DNA from 4 places in the Streptomyces sp. NPDC046925 genome. Region 3 is predicted to be linked to each of the others. Evidence: riboswitches for the same ligand, from Rfam matches in the RefSeq annotation. Region 3 holds a riboswitch; each other region holds the start of a gene.
The links. Region 3 has a riboswitch for cobalamin ahead of ABZ906_RS25945 (ribonucleoside-diphosphate reductase subunit alpha). Riboswitches for the same ligand answer to the same signal wherever they lie in the genome.

Region 1 (5,349 bases), on a different contig from region 3:
CGGCCTCGGTGTAGAAGTCCTCCATCGCGCCCCGGTAGCCGCCGGGGTGGTCGGTGGTCTCCGTCGTGACGGGGTAGACCAGCGCTTCCTCGATGTGGTCGGCGCGCAGGTGCTTGGCGGCGATGGACCGGGCGATGGACCGTCCGTGCCGGGCGCTGTGATAGGCGATGACGTCGGCCCCGGTGATGACTTCCACCGCCCGCAGGGTCATCAGGGACGGATCGCCGGGGCCGAGGCCCACACCGTACAGACGGCCTGTGTTGTGCTCGCTCACGTGCTCGCTCACGCTCATTCTTCCTCGCTGGCGATCGCGTTGAGTGCGGCGGCCGCGATGGCGCTGCCGCCCCGGCGGCCGCGCACGATCATGTGTTCAAGGCCGGAGGGGTGCGCGGCCAGGGCGTCCTTGGACTCCATGGCGCCGACGAAGCCGACGGGCACACCGATCACGGCGGCGGGGCGCGGGGCGCCCTCCTCGATCATTTCGAGCAGCCGGAACAGGGCGGTGGGCGCGTTGCCGACGGCTATGACCGAGCCCTCCATCCGATCGCGCCACAGCTCCAGGGCGGCGGCGCTGCGGGTGGTGCCGAGCTTGGCCGCCAGGTCGGGCACCGCCGGGTCGGACAGGGTGCACACGACGTCGTTGTCCGCGGGCAGCCGCTTGCGGGTGACGCCGCTGGCGACCATGGCCACGTCGCACAGGATGGGGGCGCCCGCGCGCAGGGCCTCGCGGGCCCTGGCCACCACGTCCGGGGTGAAAGCGAGGTCGCGTACGAGGTCGACCATGCCGCAGGCGTGGATCATGCGGACCGCGACCTGGCTGACGTCGGCGGGCAGGCCCGCCAGATCCGCCTCCGCGCGGATCGTGGCGAAGGACTGGCGGTAGATCGCCGGTCCGTCCTTCTCGTACTGATGCACAGTGCGTTCGCTCTCTTGATAGGGCATGGAACAGTCAGGTGTCGCGAGGTCGTTCATGTCGTGTCAGCGGCGGGCCGCGGCCACGGCGGCGGCGAGAGCCCCCGGGCTGCCGGGGACGGTCGCCGGGGTGTCCCGTTTCTCGCCGTGTACGTGAGAGATCTCGTACCCCTCGGGGGTGGCGACGACGTCGATCCACTCTCCGTGGGGATGGCCGCACCGGCGTGCGCATCCCGACCAGTACACGGGCAGCGCCCCCACCGGGCCGAGGGCGGCCGTCGCGGTGGCGCGTACGTCGTCCAGGGACTTGGCGCAGCCGGGCCTGCCGATGCAGGCTCCCACGCCGGTCCAGGGCGATGCGGACGCGGTGACGAGCCCGGCGGTCCGCAGGTTCTCCAGGAGTTCCGCGGCCTTCGAGCGCTCGACTCCCGGCAGGACGATCCCGCGCCAGGGCGTCAGGCGCAACTCGCCGTTGCCGTGGTCGCGTGCGGTGTCGGTCAGTGTCCGCCACTGGGTCGCGCCGACGCGTCCCAGCGGCAGGCCCAGGGAGAGCGCGTCCGTCCCGTGCGGCCCCGGCACGACGCCGAGGTCGGGACCGCCGACGTCCCGGGGGAGCGGGGCGGCGGCGAGGGCGTGGCCGAACTCGGCCTGCCGCAACCGGCGTACGACCGCGTCGAGGAGAGGGCCGGTGCCGCCGGGCAGATCCGTCACCCGCCAGGCGCCCGTGCCGGCCGCCTGGTCCAGGAAGGCCTCGGCGGCGATGAGGGCGGCCCGCGGCGCCTGCGCGGAACGTACGAGTACGGCATCCCGCGCCGGGCCGATCCGCAGCAGTGCTTCGTCGTCGCCCCGCGCCGTCAGGGTCACGTCCCCGCCGAGAGCGCCCACGTCACCGCGGCCGTCGTCGAGCGCGAACAGGAACCGGCCGGACAAATCGGCGGCCTGGTCGCTGGCGCACAGCAGTTCGTCCAGGGCGGACAGCCACGCGCGGATGTCCCGCTCTCCCCGGCCGTCGAGACCCGAGAGCGGCGAAGCCACCACATTGCGGGCACGCTCGTGGCGTTCGGAGGGCAACAGCCCCGCACCGGCGAGGACATGAGCCAGTTCGCCGCCGCAGTCCGCACCGAGGCCGCGCAGCTGGACGTTGCCGCGCGATGTGAGATGCAACTCGTCGTCTCCGAGGCGCTCCGCCAGCTCCCGCAGCACATCGGCCTGCCCCGCGTTCAGGACCCCGCTCGGAATACGGACGCGCGCCAAAGCCCCGTCGTCCGCCCGGTGCAGCCGAAGCGTCCCGGGGCAGGCGTCACCGCGGCTGCGGGCAGACTCGTCTCCCGGAACCGCAGGCGAGGGGACCGATGGGGGCATGGCGGCGAGCATACCGACCTATCGCAGCAGGTCCGCCTGCCCCCCGGTAGTTGATCGGCCCTTAGTATTTCTAGCGACGGGCCGGCCGGCCCGTCGTCGCCACAGACGGCGACAAGGGGAGGAAGCCCGGTGAGATTCCGGCGCGGTCCCGCCACTGTGAGCCCGGCCCTGGTGCCGGGTGAGTCAGGAACTCCCTTCCCCGAGCTCTCGTCCGCTCGAGCAGGGGAGACGCCATCGACACCACCCGGGGCGTGGACACCCCGAGGAAGGCACGACGCCGCATGATCCTGCTCCTGTCGACGTCCGACACCGACCTGCTCAGCGCCCGCGCCGCAAGCGGCCCGGTCGCCTACCGCTACGCGAACCCCTCCCGGCTCGCGCTCGAGGACCTTCCGCAGCTCCTGGACGGCGCCGATCTGGTCGTCGTACGTCTCCTGGGCGGCGTACGCGCCTGGCAGGACGGCCTCGACCAAGTCATCGCCACCGGGCGCCCCGTGGTCGTCCTCACCGGCGAACAGGCCCCCGACGCCCAGCTGATGGCCGCCTCGACCGTCCCCATCGGCCTTGCGGCGGAGGCCCACGCCTATCTGGCCCACGGCGGCCCGGACAACCTGGAGCAGCTGGCCCGGTTCCTCTCCGACACCGTGCTGCTCACCGGCCACGGCTTCGAACCGCCCGCCGCCGCGCCCGCCTGGGGCCCGCTGGAGCGCACCGCCCGCCAGGTCGAGGGACCGACCGTCGCGGTGCTCTACTACCGCGCCCACCACATGAGCGGCAACACCGCCTTCATCGACGCCCTGTGCGGCGCGATAGAGGACGCCGGTGCCCGCCCGATGCCGCTGTACGTCGCCTCGCTGCGTACCCCCGAGGCCGAACTCATCGAGGAACTGCGCTCCGCCGACGCGATCGTGACCACGGTCCTCGCGGCGGGCGGCACGCGGCCCGCGGAAGCCTCCGCGGGCGGCGACGACGAGTCCTGGGACGCCGGAGCCCTCAGCGGTCTCGACGTCCCCATCCTCCAGGCGCTCTGCCTCACCAGCTCGCGGACCGCCTGGGAGGACAACGACGAGGGCGTATCGCCGCTGGACGCGGCCACCCAGATCGCCGTCCCCGAGTTCGACGGCCGCCTGATCACGGTGCCGTTCTCGTTCAAGGAGATCGACGAGGACGGTCTGCCCGCGTATGTCGCGGACGAGGAGCGCGCGGCTCGGGTGGCGGGTGTCGCCGTACGGCACGCGCGCCTTCGCCACATCCCGGCCGCCGACAAGCGCATCGCGCTCGTCCTGTCCGCGTACCCGACCAAGCACTCGCGGATCGGCAACGCGGTGGGCCTGGCCACCCCCGCCAGCGCCGTCGCCCTGCTGCGCCGCCTCCAGGAAGAGGGCTACGACTTCGGCACGGAGGAGGTGCCCGGCCTCGTCTCCGGTGACGGGGACGAGCTGATCTACGCGCTGATCGAGGCGGGCGGCCACGACCAGGAGTGGCTCACCGAGGAGCAGCTGGCCCGCAACCCCGTCCGTATCCCGGCGGCCGACTACCGCCGCTGGTTCGCGACGCTCCCCGCCGAGCTGCGCGAGTCCGTGGAGGAGCACTGGGGCCCCGCGCCCGGCGAGATGTTCGTCGACCGCTCCCGCAACCCGGAGGGCGACATCGTCCTTGCCGCCCTGCGCCGCGGCAACCTGCTCATCCTCATCCAGCCGCCGCGCGGCTTCGGCGAGAACCCCATCGCGATCTACCACGACCCCGATCTGCCGCCCTCGCACCACTACTTGGCCGCCTACCGCTGGATCGCCGCCTCCGCCGACGACAACGGCTTCGGCGCCGACGCGATGATCCACCTCGGCAAGCACGGCAACCTCGAATGGCTGCCCGGCAAGAACGCGGGCCTGTCCGCAGCCTGCGGCCCCGACGCGGCCCTGGGCGACCTGCCCCTGATCTACCCGTTCCTGGTCAACGACCCGGGAGAGGGCACGCAGGCCAAGCGGCGCGTGCACGCCACCCTCGTGGACCATCTCGTACCGCCGATGGCCCGCGCCGACAGCTACGGCGACATCGCCCGCCTGGAACAACTCCTGGACGAGCACGCCCAGATCGCCGCGATGGACCCGGCGAAGCTGCCCGCGATCCGCGCCCAGATCTGGACCCTGATCCAGGCCGCCAAGCTCGACCACGACCTGGGGCTCGAAGACCGCCCCGAGGACGAGGGCTTCGACGAGTTCATCATGCATCTCGACGGCTGGCTCTGTGAGATCAAGGACGTCCAGATCCGCGACGGCCTGCACGTCCTGGGCGGCGCCCCGGCCGGCGCCGACCGCGTCAACCTGGTCCTCGCCATCCTGCGCGCCCGCCAGATCTGGGGCGGCACCGCGTCACTTCCCGGCCTGCGCGAGGCGCTTGGCCTCGACGAGTCGGCGGCCACCCGCACCGACGCCGACCGGGTCGAGGAGCAGGCGCGCGCCCTGGTCCAGGCGATGGAGGACGCCCACTGGGCGCCGGAGGCCGTCGCCACGGTCGCGGCGGGCCACCCGCAGGCGGTCGCCGACATCCTCGACTTCGCCGTGCGCGAGGTCGTACCGCGCCTGGCTTCCACGACCGACGAACTGGACCACGCCGTCCACGCCCTGGAGGGTGGCTTCGTCCCCGCGGGACCCTCGGGCTCCCCGCTGCGCGGCCTGGTCAACGTCCTGCCGACCGGCCGCAACTTCTACTCCGTCGACCCCAAGGCGGTGCCGTCGAAACTCGCCTGGGAGACCGGCCAGGCCCTGGCCGACTCGCTCCTGGAGCGCTACCGCACCGACAACGGCGCCTGGCCGACCTCGGTGGGCCTGTCCCTGTGGGGTACGAGTGCCATGCGCACCGCCGGTGACGACATCGCCGAGGCCCTTGCGCTGCTCGGCATCCGCCCGGTCTGGGACGACGCCTCGCGGCGCGTCACGGGCCTGGAGGCGATCCCCGCGGAGGAGCTGGGCCGCCCGCGCATCGACGTCACCCTGCGCATCAGCGGCTTCTTCCGCGACGCCTTCCCGCACACCATCGGTCTCCTGGACGACGCGGTGCGCCTCGCCGCCTCGCTGG
Region 2 (5,349 bases), on a different contig from region 3:
CGGTCTCGCTGGGCCTCGCCCAACTGTCCAACGGCATCGAGGTCTCCAAGACCGTGCTCATGGCCGGGTCCGTGGTCCTGACCATCCCCGTGATACTTCTGTTCTTCGCCGCGGAACGCCTGTTGACCGAGGGCCTGACCAGCGGCGCCGACAAGAGTTGACGGGTACGGGCTCCCGCGGGCTCCCGCGGTCCCGCGAGAATCCAGAGACGGGGAAATGATGCCGGCGAGCCAAGCAAGCCCGGGCCACCTGCTGCAGCTCATCCGCAGCGGCGAGGCCACCACACGCAGCGAACTCCTGCGCGCCACCGGTCTGTCGCGATCGACCGTGGGCCTGCGCCTCGACCAGCTCTTCGGCGCGGGCTGGCTGCGCGACACCGCCGGTGCCTCCACCGGCGGACGGCCCTCCGCCCTCCTGGAGTTCGACGCCTCGCACGCGGTGGTCCTGGCCGTGGACCTGGAGACCCGGCACGCACGGGCCGCCGTCCTCGACCTGGCCGGTGACGTACTGGCCGAGACCTCGGGACCCGTCCTCGTCACCGACGGGCCCGCCAAGGTCATCGACACCCTGGCCGGCTGGTTCCTGCCCCTGCTCGCCGAAGCCGGGACCGAGCCGGGCAAGGTGGCGGGGATCGGCATGTCCGTCCCCGGCCCCGTCGACTTCGAGCTCGGCCAGGTCATCCAACCGCCGATCATGCCGGGCTGGGACCGCTTCCCCATCCGGGAACAGATGCAGGCGGCGTACGCGGAGCAGGTCGGCGCCTCGCTGGAACCCGGCCCGGTGCCCGTCCTGGTCGACAACGACGCCAACCTCATGGCGTACGCCGAGCACCGCGCGGGCCATGCGGACTGCGCCGCGTTCCTGCTCATCAAGGCATCGACCGGTATCGGCGCGGGAGTTGTCGTCGGCGACGAGGTCTACCGCGGCATCGACGGCGGCGCCGGCGACATCGGCCACATCCGGCTGCACGACCGGCCCGACGCGCTGTGCATGTGCGGCTCCTACGGCTGCCTCGCCGCGGTCGCCAGCGGACGCGCCCTGGCCGGACAGCTCTCCGCGCTCGGCATTCCCACCACGTCCGGTTCGGGCGTGCACCAGCACCTGGCCGACGGCCAGCCCGACGCCATCCGCCTGGCCAGGGAGGCGGGCCAGCGCGTCGGGGAGGTGCTTGCCACCGTGGTCACCCTGCTCAACCCCGGCGTCCTGATGCTCGCAGGCGACCTCGCCGGAGCCCCCTTCATGACCGGCGTACGCGAACTGCTCTACCAGCGCGCCATGCCCCGCACCACGGCCAACCTGAACGTGGTCACCGCACAACTGGGGGACCGGGCAGGCCTGATGGGCGCGGGCGAGATGGTCGTGGAACACCTCTACTCGCCGGATCGCGCGGACGCACGACTGGACGCGTCGACGCCCTGACCGACGACACCACCACCTACGCACTACGCACAAGCGCAAGCACACGCTTGAACGGAGACCCCATGAGCGACAGCAGCTCCCGCCCTTCGCCCGCCGAGCCCGCCGACTCCGCCGCCGGTTCGCCCGCGCCGGTGAGGGTCGGCCTGGTCGGTGCCGGGCCGTGGGCGCGCGTCATGCATGCGCGGATGCTGGCCGCCGGACCCGAGACGACGCTGGCCGCCGTGTGGGCCCGCCGCCCGGAAGCGGCGGCCGAGACCGCGGCGCCCTACGGTGCGGCCGTCGCCGCGAGCTTCGACGAACTCCTCGACCACTGCGAGGCCGTCGCCTTCGCCGTACCCCCCGCCGTCCAGGCCGAGTTGGCGCCCCGCGCCGCGAAGGCCGGCAAGGCGCTGCTGCTCGAAAAGCCCCTGGCCCCGGATCTCGCCGGGGCGCGGCGTGTGGCGGACGCGGTCGAGGAAGCGGGCGTGGTCTCCCAACTCGTCCTCACCAAGCGCTATCACCCGGCCACCCGCGCCTTCCTGGAAGCGGCGCGGCACGTGGAGGTCACCGGCGCCCGCTCCTGCTACCTCCACGGCGCCTTCCTGGGCGGGGACTTCGCCACCGCCTGGCGCATGGAGCACGGCGCACTGCTCGACCTTGGCCCGCACCTCCTCGATCTCCTCGACACCGCTGTCGGCCCCATCACCTCCGTACGCTCCACCGGAGACCCGCGCCGCTGGACCGAGCTGACCTGCGAACACGAGAACGGCGCGGTGAGCCAGGCCTCGCTCTCGGGCTCCGTACGGCTTCCGCGGGCCCGCACCCGGGTGGAACTGCTCGGCCCCGGCGACGAACTCGTCTACGACACGGCGGAACTGGACCACGAGGAATGCTGGCCCGTGCTGCGCCGAGAATTCGCACACGCGGTACGCGCCAACCGCTCCACGCCGATCGACGCCCGCCGGGGCCTGCGCATCCAGCAGCTTTTGGCGTGGGCGGCGGAGGGCTGACGGTCGGAGACCCCGAGGTGGCCTGCCATCGGGCAGCATCACCACGCCGCGCGAAGACGACCCCTTCCACAACCGCCCCGGCGTCGTCCGGAAGCTGTGCCCGCACCCTTCACTTCCGGCGGCGCAGGAACAGCCAGATGCGGGTGGCCATCGCGCCGATGACCACGACGGCGACCGTGATCTGTACCCATCGCGGGAGGGCGCCTGATCCGGGGAGGTACAGGGCGAACGGGATCATGGGCGGCACCGTGGGGCGAGCCGCTGTGTGAGGTCATCCACCGGGTGGCTCCTCGGGTTCGGGGCGGGTGGATCGGCGTCTGGTTCGTGGTCGTCGGGGGTGGAATCCGCCGATCCGTCGACTATCTCACCTGAGGTCCGGGCAGCTCCGCTCCACACGCCCGGGGGGCCTGCTCCGTCGCCTCGTACGCAACAATGAGCACACGAGGCGACGGGAACCAGGAAGCCGGTGTGAGTCCGGCGCGGTCCCGCCACTGTGACCGGGGAGCGATCCTCCTGCACGCCACTGTCCGCTGACGCGGGCGGGAAGGCGGAGGCGAGCGACGATCCGGGAGTCAGGAGACTGACCCGTCGCCGGTCTGACTGCAGGGGCGAGGACACCCCGGAGAGGATCGACTGTGCTCACGCATGCCCGCACGGAGCCCGAGCAGCGGCCACAGCCCGGCAGACGAGGGGTGCTGGCCGCCGGAGGAGCCCTGGCACTGACCGCGTCCGGCCTGCTCACCGGCTGCGGCGCAGACGGGAAGGACGGGGGTGGAAGCGACCGGTTCCGCGCGGCGTTCACGGCCGGCGGCTCCCGGGAAACCCTCGACCCCCACGTCGCCCCCAACTTCGTCGACCAGGCCCGCGCCAAGGCCCTGTACGACACGCTCGGTACGTACGCGGACGACATGTCGGTCCGAGCGCGGCTCGCGGAGTCCTGGGAGAGCGACGCCTCGGGCACCCGGTGGCGCATACGCCTGCGCGGGGCGCACTTCCACGACGGCAGGCCCGTCACCGCGAAGGACGTCCTCTACAGCTACCGCCGGGCCGCCGACCCCGCCACCGGCTCGCCCTCCCAAGTGCTGCTCTCCTCGATCGACTTCGCCGCCAGTAAGGCCGACGGCGAACGCTCCGTGGTCTTCCGGCTGAAGGCGCCGAACTTCGAGTTTCCCACCGTCCTCGCCGGACCCGGCACCGAGATCATCCCCGAGGGGACGAAGGACTTCCGCAAGCCCGTCGGCTCCGGCCCCTTCACCTATGTGTCGTTCACCCCCGGAGGCACCGCCCGCTACCGCCGCTGGGCGGACCACTGGGACGGTGCCCCGCACATCGCCGAGCTCGAAATCGTCCCGGCGAACGACGAGGCGGCGCGGCTCAACGCGCTGCTCTCCGGGCAGGTGCACTACGCCGCCGACATGGCCGGATCCTCCGTGGAACGCCTCAAGAAGGAGGGCTCGACCCGGCTCCTGACGGCCAAGCGGGCGACCGCGCAGCAACTCCTCCTGCGCACCGGACGCGAACCGTTCGACGATCCGCGCCTGGTACGGGCCGTGCAGCTCGGCATCGACCGGGCGGCCCTGGTACGCATCGCGCTGGCCGGCCACGGCGAGAGCGGCAACGACCTGTTCGGCATGGGCCTGCGCGGCTACCCGGACGACCTCGAGCCGCGGGCACGGGATGTCGGCGAGGCGCGCAGGCTGGTGAAGGCGGCAGGGGCCGAGGGGCTGCACATCACTGTGGAGACCAGCTCCGTCGACGCCGCCTGGGAGCCGGCCGCTGACCTGATGGCGCGCCAGCTGCGCGAGGTCGGGCTGAAGCTGAGCGCCAACACCCGCGCGTCCAGCACGTACTTCTCCGAGATCAAGACGAAGGGCGTCGCCGCCTTCAACACCACCTCCACGCTGCCCGTCTCCGACTTCCTGCAACAGCGGGTGCGCGGCGGAGCGGCCCGCAACCAGACGCAGTACGCCTCGAAGAAGTTCGACACGCTGCTCGAGCGGGCCCGCACCACCCGCGACGAGCAGGACCGGCTGAGCCTGCTCGCCCGGGCCCAGAAGATCGCCCGCGACGCATCGGGACTGCTGGTGTGGGCGTTCTCCGACGCCAACGACGCCGTCGACGCGTCCGTACGCGGCCTGCGTGCGGCACCGCCGAACTCGCACGACTGGGCCCGCTTCGACCGGGTCCGCATCGGCTGAGGTGCGCGCCTACATCCTGCGGCGCTCACTCCTTGCGCTGGTCCAGTGTCTGGTCGTCCTGGTGGCGGTGTTCGCCGTCGGCTCGCTCCTGCCCGGCGACACCGCCGACGTCCTGCGCGGTGAACTCGGCACACCCGAGCAAGTAGCGGCCCTGCGCACACAGTTGGGTCTCGACGAACCGGCCTGGACCCGCTTCTGGCACTGGCTCGGCCGCCTGCTCACCGGCGACCTCGGGCACTCCCTGACCACCGGGCTGCCCGTGGGCGACGACATCGGCCGCCGTGCCGGGGTGACGCTCCTCGTGGGCGTGCCCGCGCTGCTCCTCGTCACCGTGCTGGCGCCGCTCCTGGGCACCTTCTCCGGGCTCCGTGAGGGCAGCCGCACCGACCGGACGCTGAACGCCGCCGCCGTCCTGCTGCACGCCGTCCCGGAGTTCGTGCTCGGGCTGCTCCTGGTCGCCTCGGTGTCGCTCGCCGCCGGGCTGCTGCCCGCCACCGCCGTCGGCATGGACACGGCCGCGCTCCGTGCGCAGCCTGCCGTACTGGTGCTGCCCGTCGCCGTGCTGACCGCACGCCACCTGTGTGATCTGGCACGCCAGATCCGCGTGGGTGTGGCGGCCCAGCGGCACGGTCCTGTCGCCGAGCACCTGCGGCTGCTCGGCATGCGGGAGCGCACGGTGGTGCTGCGCCACGTGCTGCCCAACGCACTGGGCCCCGCCGCGCAGCAGTACGCCCGGTGCGTGG
Region 3 (5,349 bases):
GGGAGCAGGCGACGGCGTCTTCGGCCGACACCTGCGCAGGTACAGGGGAGGGGGCGGGAGCGGGCTCGGCGGTCTTGCCGGCCGCCGCGCGGGCGATGCGGGTCGCCGGGCGTGAACGCAGGTAGTACGTGGTCTTCAGGCCCTGCTGCCAGGCGTAGGCGTACATCGAGGAGAGCTTGCCGATGGTCGGCGTCTCCAGGAACAGGTTCAGGGACTGCGCCTGGTCCAGGAACGGCGTGCGCGCGGCGGCCATGTCGATCAGGCCGCGCTGCGGGATCTCCCACGCGGTGCGGTACAGCTCGCGCACCTCGGCGGGGATCCAGCCGAAGCCCTGCACGGAGCCGTTGGACTCGCGCAGCGCCTCGCGGGTCTGGGCGTCCCAGACGCCGAGCCGTTTCAGCTCCTGCACCAGGTAGGAGTTGACCTGGAGGAACTCGCCGGACAGCGTCTCGCGCTTGAAGAGGTTGGAGACCTGCGGCTCGATGCACTCGTAGACGCCCGCGATGGACGCGATGGTGGCGGTCGGCGCGATGGCCAGGAGCAGCGAGTTGCGCATGCCGGTCGTGGCGATACGTTCCCGCAGCGCGGCCCAGCGCTCCGGCCAGGTCAGCTCGACGCCGTAGTGGTCGGGGTGCAGGACGCCGCGCGCGGTGCGGGTCTTCTCCCAGGCGGGCAGCGGACCGTTGCGCTCGGCGAGGTCGGCGGACGCCTCGTATGCGGCGAGCATGATCCGCTCGGCGATGCGCGTCGAGAGGGCGCGCGCGGCGGGGGAGTCGAAGGGCAGCTTCAGCTGGAAGAAGACGTCCTGGAGGCCCATCGCGCCCAGGCCCACCGGACGCCACCTGGCGTTCGAGCGGCCCGCCTGCTCGGTCGGGTAGAAGTTGATGTCCACGACGCGGTCGAGGAACGTGACGGCGGTACGGACGGTCTCGTCCAGCCGCTGCCAGTCGATGTCACCGGCAGCCGTGTCCACGAACGCGCCGAGGTTCACCGAGCCCAGGTTGCAGACGGCCGTCTCCCCGTCGTCCGTCACCTCCAGGATCTCCGTGCAGAGGTTGGAGGAGTGGACGGTGTGGCCGGGCTCCGCCGTCTGGTTGGCGGTGCGGTTGGCGGCGTCCTTGAACGTCATCCAGCCGTTGCCGGTCTGCGCGAGGGTGCGCATCATGCGGCCGTAGAGGTCGCGGGCCGGGATGGTCTTGCGGGCCAGCCCGGCGGCCTCGGCCTTGCGGTAGGCGGCGTCGAAGTCGTCGCCCCACAGGTCGACGAGCTCGGGCACGTCGGCCGGGGAGAACAGCGACCAGTCCTGGTCGGCGGCGACCCGGCGCATGAACTCGTCCGGGATCCAGTGCGCGAGGTTGAGGTTGTGCGTGCGACGGGCGTCCTCACCCGTGTTGTCGCGCAGCTCCAGGAACTCCTCGATGTCGGAGTGCCACGTCTCCAGGTAGACGGCGGCCGCGCCCTTGCGCCGGCCGCCCTGGTTCACGGCGGCGACCGACGCGTCCAGGGTCTTCAGGAACGGCACGATGCCGTTGGAGTGCCCGTTCGTGCCGCGGATCAGCGAACCGCGGGCGCGGATGCGGGAGTACGAGAGGCCGATGCCGCCCGCGTGCTTGGAGAGGCGCGCGACCTGGTGGTAGCGGTCGTAGATGGAGTCCAGCTCGTCCAGCGGGGAGTCGAGGAGGTAGCAGGACGACATCTGCGGATGCCGCGTGCCGGAGTTGAAGAGCGTCGGCGACGACGGCAGGTAGTCCAGGCGGCTCATCAGGCGGTACAGGGAGGCGACTTCGTCCACCGAGCGGGCGCTGCCGTCCTCGGCGAGGCCGCTCGCCACGCGCAGCATGAAGTGCTGCGGGGTCTCGATGACGTGCCGGGTGATCGGATGGCGCAGGAGATAGCGGCTGTGCAGGGTGCGCAGGCCGAAGTAGCCGAAGCGGAAGTCGGCGCCGTCCTCGATGGCGTCGTCCACGAGACCGTCCAGGCGCTCCGCGTGGTCCACGGCGAACGCGGCGGTGCGGTCCGCGATCAGGCCCTCGCGATGCCCCACGGCGACCGAGTCGGAGAAGCTGCGCACGCCCTGCGACGCGGCCTCCTCCCGGATGCTGAGCGTGAGGAGCCTGGCCGCCAGCTGCGAGTACGTGGGGTCCTCGGAGATGAGCCCGGCAGCCGCCTCGGTCGCCAGCTCCCGCAGCTCCGCCACATCGGCCTTGGCCGAGCGGCCCCGCAGCGCGGCGGCGGCGACTCTGCCGGGGTCGGCGTCGGGGAGGTCGGCGGTCAGTTCGGTCAGGGTACGCAGCAGCGCGGTTCCCGGGCCGTCGGCGGTCTGCTGACCGTCGGTGGTCTGCGCTGACGCAGGTTCGGCTGGCGCGATGGTCACGGAGCACTCCCTCGCTCGGCTCGGAGCCTTGAGGGAGGGCAGGAGTGACACACGGGCGCGCCCGGGCAGGGCGGTGCTCCGCGTCCACCAGCCCATTCCACGAGGCCCGGACGTCGTCGGCACCCGAACCGGACGGAACGGGTGCACTGTCGGCAGGTCCTCGGACTCATGGGTACGACAAATACGTACTCATACACCGTTGCGGGACAGTTCCGGACTTGCACCGGATTCCCCTGCGGCGACAGCGAGCACGAGCATACATCTTGTGCTGGCTCTGAGCGGCAGCCCCATATCTTGTGTCGGTGCGTGGATCCTCTAGGGTGGCGGCCGAACTGAAGGCCGAACTGGAGGCCGAACTGATGGCCCAACGGGGGGAGTCGGTGTGCGAGCTCGGGTCGCGGGTTGTGCCGCGCTGTTGATGACGCTGCTCAGCGCGTGCGGCGGCGGTGAGGACCAGGTGAAGGCGGCCGATCCGAAGCCCGTGCCGACGCAGAAGCGGACCGGGGAGGTCGGGGTCGACGGCGAGGCCGATCCCCGCAAGGTCTTCACGGAGGCCGAACTCAAGGCCGCTCTGCTGCCCGCGAAGGAGGTCGGGCCGAAGGCCAAGGCATACGACGTCACCACCGGCGCCTTCGGTCAGCAGTACGGCGGCGGCGATTGGGGCAGCTGCGCTCCCGGCAAGGACGCGCGCGAGGAGTTGGCGCGACTGCGGGGGAACAGCGCGGGCCACACGGTGCGGCCCTTCCCGGGCGCGATCGAGGACAAGGACCCGTTCGTCCACGTGGCCCTGGTCTCGATGCCGGTCGAGCGGGCGAAGCGCCACGTCACGCTGCGCAGGCAGCTCAACGACGCATGCCCCCGCGTCACCGTCGACACCGAGGCGGCTCCGGTTCGGGAGCACCACACGGCCGGGAAGCTGCCGGACCTCGGCGACGAAGCCATCGTGGAGAGCACGCGGACCACGGGCGGCGACGAGTACGACGGCACCGCGCGCCACAAGGTCGAGGTGCGGGTCGGCGGCGTGCTCGTCCTGGTGGACGCGGGCACCGACAAGGACGTGGCGATACTCGCGGCGGCCAAGGCGGCCGCACACGTCCGGACGGATCTCTACAGGACCTCGTGACGCCGTACGCATACGACGACGGGCCGCCGGATTGCTCCGGCGGCCCGTGTCATTCGCTTGCGTAGGACGGCTCAGTGCCCGACCGGCGCTCCCGCCGTGGCCGGGGGAAGCTCCTCCACGACGCCGGGGTCGCCGACGTCCGCGGTGTAGTCGCCGGGGGAGGTCTCGTCGATGCCGTCAGGGGCCTTCACGGCGCGCAGGACGAAGGTGAGGGCCACGGTGACCAACACGTTCAGGACGAACGCCGTGAGGCCGATGTAGCCGATCTCGCCGATGCCGGGGATCTCGTCCGACGAGCCGCCGAAGTGCTTCTGCGTCGGCGAGGCGACACCGTACGCGGCGGCCGTTCCGTAGACCATGCCGACCGCCCAGCCGGCGAGCAGCGCCCAGCGGTGGAACCAGCGCGTGAACAGGCCGCCGACCAGTGCGGGCATGGTCTGCAGGATCCAGATGCCGCCCAGGAGCTGGAAGTTGATCGCGACCGTCTTGTCCATGGTGAGGACGAAGGCGAGCGCGCCCACCTTCACCAGGAGCGAGACCAGCTTGGAGACCTTCGTCTCCTGCTCGGGCGTCGCGTCCGGCTTGAGGAAGTCCTTGTAGATGTTCCTGGTGAAGAGGTTCGCGGCCGCGATCGACATGATCGCGGCGGGCACGAGGGCGCCGATGCCGATGGCGGCGAACGCGACGCCGGTGAACCAGTCGGGGAACATGTTCTCGAACAGCTGCGGAATGGCCAGCTGCCCGTTCTCCACCTTGACCCCGGCCGCGATCGCCATGAAGCCGAGCAGCGCCAGCAGGCCCAGCATCAGCGAGTAGAGCGGCAGGATCGTGGTGTTGCGGCGGATCACGTTGCGGCTCTTGGAGGAGAGCGTCGCCGTGATCGAGTGCGGGTACATGAACAGCGCGAGCGCGGACCCGAGCGCGAGCGTGGCGTAGGTCCACTGCCCGGTGTGCCCCGGCGCGAGACCCGCCACGGGCTTGCCCGCCGCCTCGTTGGCCGCGGAGAACTTGTCGTTCGCCGCCGAGAAGATCGCGTCGAATCCGCCGAGCTTGATCGGGATGTAGATGATCGCGACGGCGATGACGAGGTAGATCAGGCCGTCCTTCACGAACGCGATCAGCGCGGGGGCGCGCAGACCCGACGAGTACGTGTACGCGGCGAGCACCGCGAACGCGATCAGGAGCGGCAGGTCCTTGATGAACCAGTTGGTGTCGGGACCGCCGCCGACGCCCATGACGTCGAGCACGGCCTGGATGCCGACCAGCTGGAGCGCGATGTACGGCATCGTGGCGAGGATGCCGGTGACCGCGACGGCCAGCGAGAGCCCCTTGGAGCCGAAGCGCCCGCGCACGAAGTCCGAGGTGGTCACGTATCCGTGCTTGTGCGAGACGGACCACAGACGCGGCAGGAAGGTGAAGATCAGCGGGTAGACCAGGATCGTGTACGGCACGGCGAAGAAGCCGGCCGCGCCCGCCGCGTAGATCGCCGCCGGGACGGCCACGAACGTATAGGCCGTGTAGAGGTCGCCGCCGAGCAGGAACCACGTGACCCAGGTGCCGAACGAACGACCGCCCAGGCCCCACTCGTCCAGGCTCTCGGTCTCGGCCTTGCGCCAGCGCGCGGCCAGGAAGCCCATCGCCGTGACGGCGGCGAAGAAGAAGATGAAGACACCGAGGGCGATGCCGTTGACGCCGCCCTCCGCTGCGAGCTCGTTCATCGGGTCGCACCCCCCTGGGCCTGCTCGGCCTTGCGGGCGCGCTGGTCACGCTGCCACAGCTTGTAAGCGATCATCGTGAGGCCGGTGGAGACGAGCACCCACAGCATTTGGTACCAGTAGAAGAAAGGGATGCC
Region 4 (5,349 bases), on a different contig from region 3:
GTGCCAGGACTGGGCGGCCCGGTCCGCGAGGCCCGTACGGGCCAGGGCCTCGCGGACCGCCTCGTCGTCCCGTGGTGTGGCGGGGGACCACGCCCTGCGGTGCGGGATGCGGCCCAGGCGTACGACGTCCTCCACCGACAGTTCGACCTGCGTGGTGGCGTGCTGGTCGACCACCGCCACCCTGCGTGCCACGGTGCGGCGGCCCGCCTCCCGCAGGGGCAGGCCGTCCAGGGTGACCACTCCCGACGCCGGGGCCAGGACGCCCGCCAGGATGCGCAGGAGGGTGGACTTGCCCGAGCCGTTCGGGCCGAGGAGGCCGACCGTGGCTCCGGGGGGCGGGGCCAGGGTCACCCCGTCGATGACGAGGTGGCCGCCGGCTGTTCTGGACACCCGGTCGGCGCGCAGGCCGGATACGGCTTCCGTGTGTGGGGTCATGTCGTCTTCCGGGTGCGGTAGAGGACCAGGACGAACGCCGGGACGCCGATCAGGGACGTCACCACGCCCACCGGCACCTCCTGCGGGTCGAGGACCGTACGGGCCAGCGTGTCCACCCACACCAGGAACACCGCGCCCGCGAGCGCCGTGACCGGGAGCAGCCGTCCGTGCCCCGAGCCGACCAGGGCGCGGGCCGCGTGCGGCAGGACGAGGCCGACGAAGCCGATGGCGCCCGCGCTGCTGACCAGGGCCGCCGTGAGCAGGGCCGTGACGGAGAGCAGCAGGAGGCGGGTGCGGGCGACGTGGACGCCCAGTGTCGCCGCCGCGTCCTGGCCGAACACGAACGCGTCCAGGGTGCGGGCGTGCGCGAGGCAGACGGTGAGCGCGACGACGAGCACCGCCCCGCACAGCCAGACGTCCGTCCAGCCGACCCCGCTCAACGAGCCGAGCAGCCAGAACAGGACACTCCGCGTCGTCTCCGCGTCGCCCGCCGTGAGGATCACGAACGAGGTGAGCGCGGAGAAGAGCTGCATCGCCGCCACCCCGGAGAGGACCACCCGGTCGGCGCTACCGCCGAGGGTGTGGCTGAGCAGCAGGACGAGGGCGAAGGACACGACGGCCCCGACGAACGCGCCCGCCGAGACCGACACCACTCCCCCACCGACCCCGAGGACGACGATCGCGACCGCCCCCGTGGACGCCCCCGAGGAGACGCCGAGCACGAAGGGGTCGGCGAGCGGGTTGCGCAGGAGGGACTGGAGGACCGTTCCGCAGACCGCGAGGCCCGCGCCGCAGACCGCCGCGAGGAGCGTGCGCGGCATGCGGAGGTTCCAGACGATGCCGTCCCGGATGGGCGTCAGCGTCGCCTCGCCCCAGCCGAGATGGGCGGCCACCGCCGACCACACGTCCGGTACGGAGATGTCGGCGGGGCCGATGGTGACGGCCACCGCCACGGAGAGGGCGAGGGCGGCGAGGCCCGTCGTCCAGAGCAGGGCGGAACGTATGCCGCCGAAGGCGGCTGCCCTCACTTGGCGAGCCCGAACTCGCGCAAGGCGTCGGCGACTTGCTCCACGCCGTCCACCGTGCGGATGGTCGGGTTCATGGCCTGGCCGCTCAGCAGGACGTACCGCTTCTTCTTCACGGCGGTCAGGTTCTTGGTGGCCGGGTTGGACTCCAGGAACTCGATCTTCTTCTTCGCGCTCTCGGCGGTCTGCGACTTGCGGGTCAGGTCGCCGATGACCAGGACGTCGGGGTCGCGGTCCGCCACGGTCTCCCAGTTGATCTGGGGCCACTCCTCGCGGGTGTCGTCGAAGACGTTCTTCACGCCGAGTTCGCGGGTGATGATGCCGGGCGCTCCGCAGCAGCCCGCGATGTAGGGGGCGTCGGAGTTGGCGAACCAGTAGAGGACCGAGGTGTCGGACGCGTCAGCCTTCTTGATGGTCTTCGCGGCCTTCGCCACCCGCGCCTTGAGGTCCGCGATCAGGCGTTCGCCGCGCTTCTCGACCCCGAACGCCTCGGCCAGGTCCCGCACCTCGCCGTAGACCGTGTCCATGGTCAGCGTCTTGACGCGCTTGCCGTCGCCGTCGCCGCTGTTGTCCTTGCCCGCGCAGTCGGACGGCGAGACATAGGCGGGTACGCCGAGTTCGGCGAACTTGGCGCGGTCGGCGACGCCGCCCTTGCTGACCGTCGCCGTGAAGGACGCGGTGACGAAGTCGGGCTCCTTGGCGAGGACCTTCTCGAAGGAGGGGTAGCTGTCGGCGATCCGCTCGACCTTGGCGTTGTCCTTCTCCAGGCCCTTGAGCACCGGGTCCGTCCAGGTACCGGTGCCAACCATACGGTCCGCGAGGCCCAGCGAGAGCAGGATCTCGGTGGAGCCCTGGTCGAGGGAGACCGCGCGCTGCGGCGGCGCCTTGATCTCCGCCTTCTTGCCGCAGGAGGTCAGAGTCAGCGGGTAGCCGTCGGTCTTCTTGCCCCCGCCGGAAGTGGCGGAGGAGTCCGACGAGCCGCCGCAGGCGGTCAGAGTGAGGGCCAAGGCCGCGCTGAGGAAAGCAGGGACGGATATACGTACACGACGGGCTGTGGAGGACACACGATCCCTTGAGTCTCATGGCTCATACGCGGAGCCTGGCCTGCTTCATCACCTGTGCCGCTCGGTGCGCGGCGCAGGCGCCAGCAGGTCTTCGGACTCGGGGATCGGCCGGACGGGGCGCCTTCCCGGGCGTCCGTGGACGCCCAGTGGCCGTGGCCCCGCCCGTTCCCCCTCACCGCTGCGCGTCAGTTCCGGATTCGCACCGGATTCCCTGGCCCTGGTGTGGGTTGACTGGCGCTCGCAAGCTATCACGCGAGGTCAGGACCTCTGGTCGGCCCTCGGTGCGCCGCGGTAGGTGCCGAAGGACCACTTGTTGCCCTCGGGGTCGGCGATCGCGAACTCCCGGCTGCCGTACGGCTTGTCCTCGATCTCCCGGGTGATCTCGACCCCGGCGTCGCTGAGCCGCCGGTAGAGGTCGTCCACATGGTCGGTGACGACGTACGTGCCGAAGGTGCCCGGCTTCAGGCACCAGTCCCCGGCCCCGTCGTCGTACGAGCCGAGCATGATCGCGCCGCCCTCGGGCCAGTCGAGCTCGGCGTGGGCCACGCTGTCGCCGTCCTGGTAGACGGCGGTGCGCAGAAAGCCGACCGTGCCGACCAGGAAGTCGATCAGGGCGGGGGCGTCGTGCGCCTGGAGGGTCGGCCAGACGCTGGGGGCGCGACCGGCGGGGGTGGACCGGGGCTGCTGGTCCTGCTTCTCGGTGGTGTCCATGTCGCTGGTGTTCATGTCGGTGGTGTTCACGTCGCTGGTGTTCATGTCGGTGGTGTTCATGGCTCCTACTCTTCGCCCCCGCCATGGCTCCCGGCTTGGATATTCCGGCACTCTTCGGCCAGCCAGCCGCTGGGGCTCGCGCCGGTGTACTGCCGGAAGTCCCGTACCAGGTGGGAGTGGTCGTAATAGCCGCAGTCGGCGGCGACACCGGCCAGGTCGGGGGCGGCGCCCGCCGCGACGGAGCGTACGACGGCGTTGCGTGCACGCTGGAAGCGCATCAGGCGGCCCGCCTGCTTGGGGCTCAGGCCCGTCTCGGCGCGGAAGAGCGTGGTCAGGCGGCGTTCGCTGAGCGCGACGTGCCGGGAGAGGCCGCGCAGGGTGCCGACGCCCTGGTGCCGGGCCAGCCAGGCCCAGGCCTCGGCGACCTCCGGGCGTACGGCTCCCCCGGCGTCCGCGTCCGCCGCGCGCTGCCGCAAATAGGCGGACAGGGAGGTGAACCGCTGCTCCCAGCCGCTCTGCTCGCACAGCAGCTCCCGTACGTCGGCGGCGCGGCGCCCCATCACGTCCGCGCCGGGCGTGACCAGGTCGGCCGCCAGCTCCGCCGCGGGTACGCCGAACAGGGCGCGGGCGGCGAGCGGGTGCACGGCGAGCTGGATGCCCGCCTCGTGCTCGGGCCGTACGACGTACGCCGGGGACTGGTGCAGGCCGCCCACGACGATGTCCGTGCGCATGGCGTCGGGGCCGGTCGCCTGCCGGGGGCTGTGGCCGGTGGCGACGGGGCCGTCGAGGGAGAAGATCAGCGTGAGATAGGGGGACGGCAGGCCGCGGTGCAGACCGGGCTGCTCGCCCGCCGTGCGGTAACCGACGGCGGACACCACCATGCCGTCGAGCCGCGGAGCGGCCCGTACGAACTCCGGGGAGACGCTCTCCATGCCTTCCAGTATGCGATGCGCGTCGCTGCCGAGCAGGGCCGGAGAGCGTCGCTCCGGAGCAGGGCCGAAAGGCGTGCGGGCGTCTGACGCTGCTACCCGCGCGCAGGCGTCCCATGCCCGTTCCGTCCGGTGATGTCGATCATGGGAATCCGCCGCTCGGCCCCATACGATGACCCGCCGCTCCGGACGGGGCGCAGACCGCTCTCAGGGGGCACAGAACCATGGCATCAATGGCAAAGGGCAAGCTTGCCGTACTCGGCACGGCGGGCGCGCTCACCGCGGCCGTCATCGCGGGGACGGCGCTCTGGCCGAGCACGGACGCGACGGCCGCCGACGCCTCCGCGAAGACCGCCGCGAAGAGCGCCGGGGCCGCGGCCGAGCTGAAGCACTGGCCCGCACCGGTCGCGAAGAAGCTGGGCAAGGTCATCGCGGAGAACGGCGGCAAGGGCGCGTACGCCGTCTTCGACGCGGACAACACGACGTACCGCAACGACCTGGAGGAGTCCCTCCTGCCCTTCCTGGAGATGAAGGGGGTACTGACCCGCAAGTCGATGGACCCGTCGCTGAAGATCATTCCGTTCAAGGACACGGCGACGCACAAGGAGAGCCTCTACAGCTACTACAACCGGCTTTGCGAGGTCGACGACCAGGTCTGCTATCCGTGGGCCGCGCAGATCTTCTCCGGTTTCACGCTGAAGGAACTCAAGGGGTACGTCGACGAGCTCCTCGCCTACAAGAAGCCCATCCCCGCCGAGTACTACGAGGACGGGAAGCTGACGAAGACCGAGGTGAAGAAGCCCGAGTTCTTCACCGGCATGCAGGAGCTCTACAAGTCCCTGCGGGGGCACGGCATCGAGGTGTACGTCGTCAGCGCGGCCAGCGAGGACCTGGTCCGGATGGTCCTCGCAGACCCCAAGTACGGCTACGACGTGAAGCCCGAGAACGTCATCGGCGTCGGCCTCCAGCTCAAGGACCGCAAGACCGGCGAGGTCACCAGCTCCCGCAAGGAGATCGCGGAGGGCCGCTTCGACGAGAAGAAGCTGGCCAAGCGCGAGCTGACGCCGAACCTGTGGGCCCCGCTCACCTGGTACCAGGGCAAGCCCGCGGCCATCAACACGTACATCGACGAGTGGAAGAAGCCCGTCCTGGTCGCGGGCGACACCCCGGCGAGCGACGGCCCGA

Region 1: it holds a riboswitch for cobalamin, as region 3 does, so the genes downstream of both, cobN (cobaltochelatase subunit CobN) here and ABZ906_RS25945 (ribonucleoside-diphosphate reductase subunit alpha) in region 3, are expected to answer to the same signal.
Region 2: it holds a riboswitch for cobalamin, as region 3 does, so the genes downstream of both, ABZ906_RS32720 (ABC transporter substrate-binding protein) here and ABZ906_RS25945 (ribonucleoside-diphosphate reductase subunit alpha) in region 3, are expected to answer to the same signal.
Region 4: it holds a riboswitch for cobalamin, as region 3 does, so the genes downstream of both, ABZ906_RS15565 (ABC transporter substrate-binding protein) here and ABZ906_RS25945 (ribonucleoside-diphosphate reductase subunit alpha) in region 3, are expected to answer to the same signal.

The regions. Positions count from the first base shown of each region.
Region 1 covers NZ_JBEYWZ010000010.1:195,745-201,093, reverse strand. The annotation lists gene ABZ906_RS32940 (precorrin-2 C(20)-methyltransferase) at 1-292, opposite strand, end outside; gene ABZ906_RS32935 (precorrin-8X methylmutase) at 289-915, opposite strand; gene ABZ906_RS32930 (precorrin-3B synthase) at 979-2,286, opposite strand; cobalamin riboswitch at 2,335-2,487, shown strand; gene cobN (cobaltochelatase subunit CobN) at 2,556-5,349, shown strand, end outside.
Region 2 covers NZ_JBEYWZ010000010.1:151,320-156,668, reverse strand. The annotation lists gene ABZ906_RS32740 (carbohydrate ABC transporter permease) at 1-161, shown strand, start outside; gene ABZ906_RS32735 (ROK family protein) at 220-1,419, shown strand; gene ABZ906_RS32730 (Gfo/Idh/MocA family oxidoreductase) at 1,482-2,408, shown strand; gene ABZ906_RS32725 (hypothetical protein) at 2,518-2,646, opposite strand; cobalamin riboswitch at 2,862-2,991, shown strand; gene ABZ906_RS32720 (ABC transporter substrate-binding protein) at 3,044-4,606, shown strand; gene ABZ906_RS32715 (ABC transporter permease) at 4,608-5,349, shown strand, end outside.
Region 3 covers NZ_JBEYWZ010000006.1:343,273-348,621, forward strand. The annotation lists gene ABZ906_RS25945 (ribonucleoside-diphosphate reductase subunit alpha) at 1-2,374, opposite strand, end outside; cobalamin riboswitch at 2,508-2,649, opposite strand; gene ABZ906_RS25950 (hypothetical protein) at 2,757-3,497, shown strand; gene mctP (monocarboxylate uptake permease MctP) at 3,569-5,215, opposite strand; gene ABZ906_RS25960 (DUF3311 domain-containing protein) at 5,212-5,349, opposite strand, start outside.
Region 4 covers NZ_JBEYWZ010000003.1:512,865-518,213, forward strand. The annotation lists gene ABZ906_RS15555 (ABC transporter ATP-binding protein) at 1-435, opposite strand, end outside; gene ABZ906_RS15560 (iron chelate uptake ABC transporter family permease subunit) at 432-1,463, opposite strand; gene ABZ906_RS15565 (ABC transporter substrate-binding protein) at 1,460-2,524, opposite strand; cobalamin riboswitch at 2,589-2,775, opposite strand; gene ABZ906_RS15570 (VOC family protein) at 2,783-3,235, opposite strand; gene ABZ906_RS15575 (helix-turn-helix domain-containing protein) at 3,301-4,167, opposite strand; gene ABZ906_RS15580 (HAD family hydrolase) at 4,389-5,349, shown strand, end outside.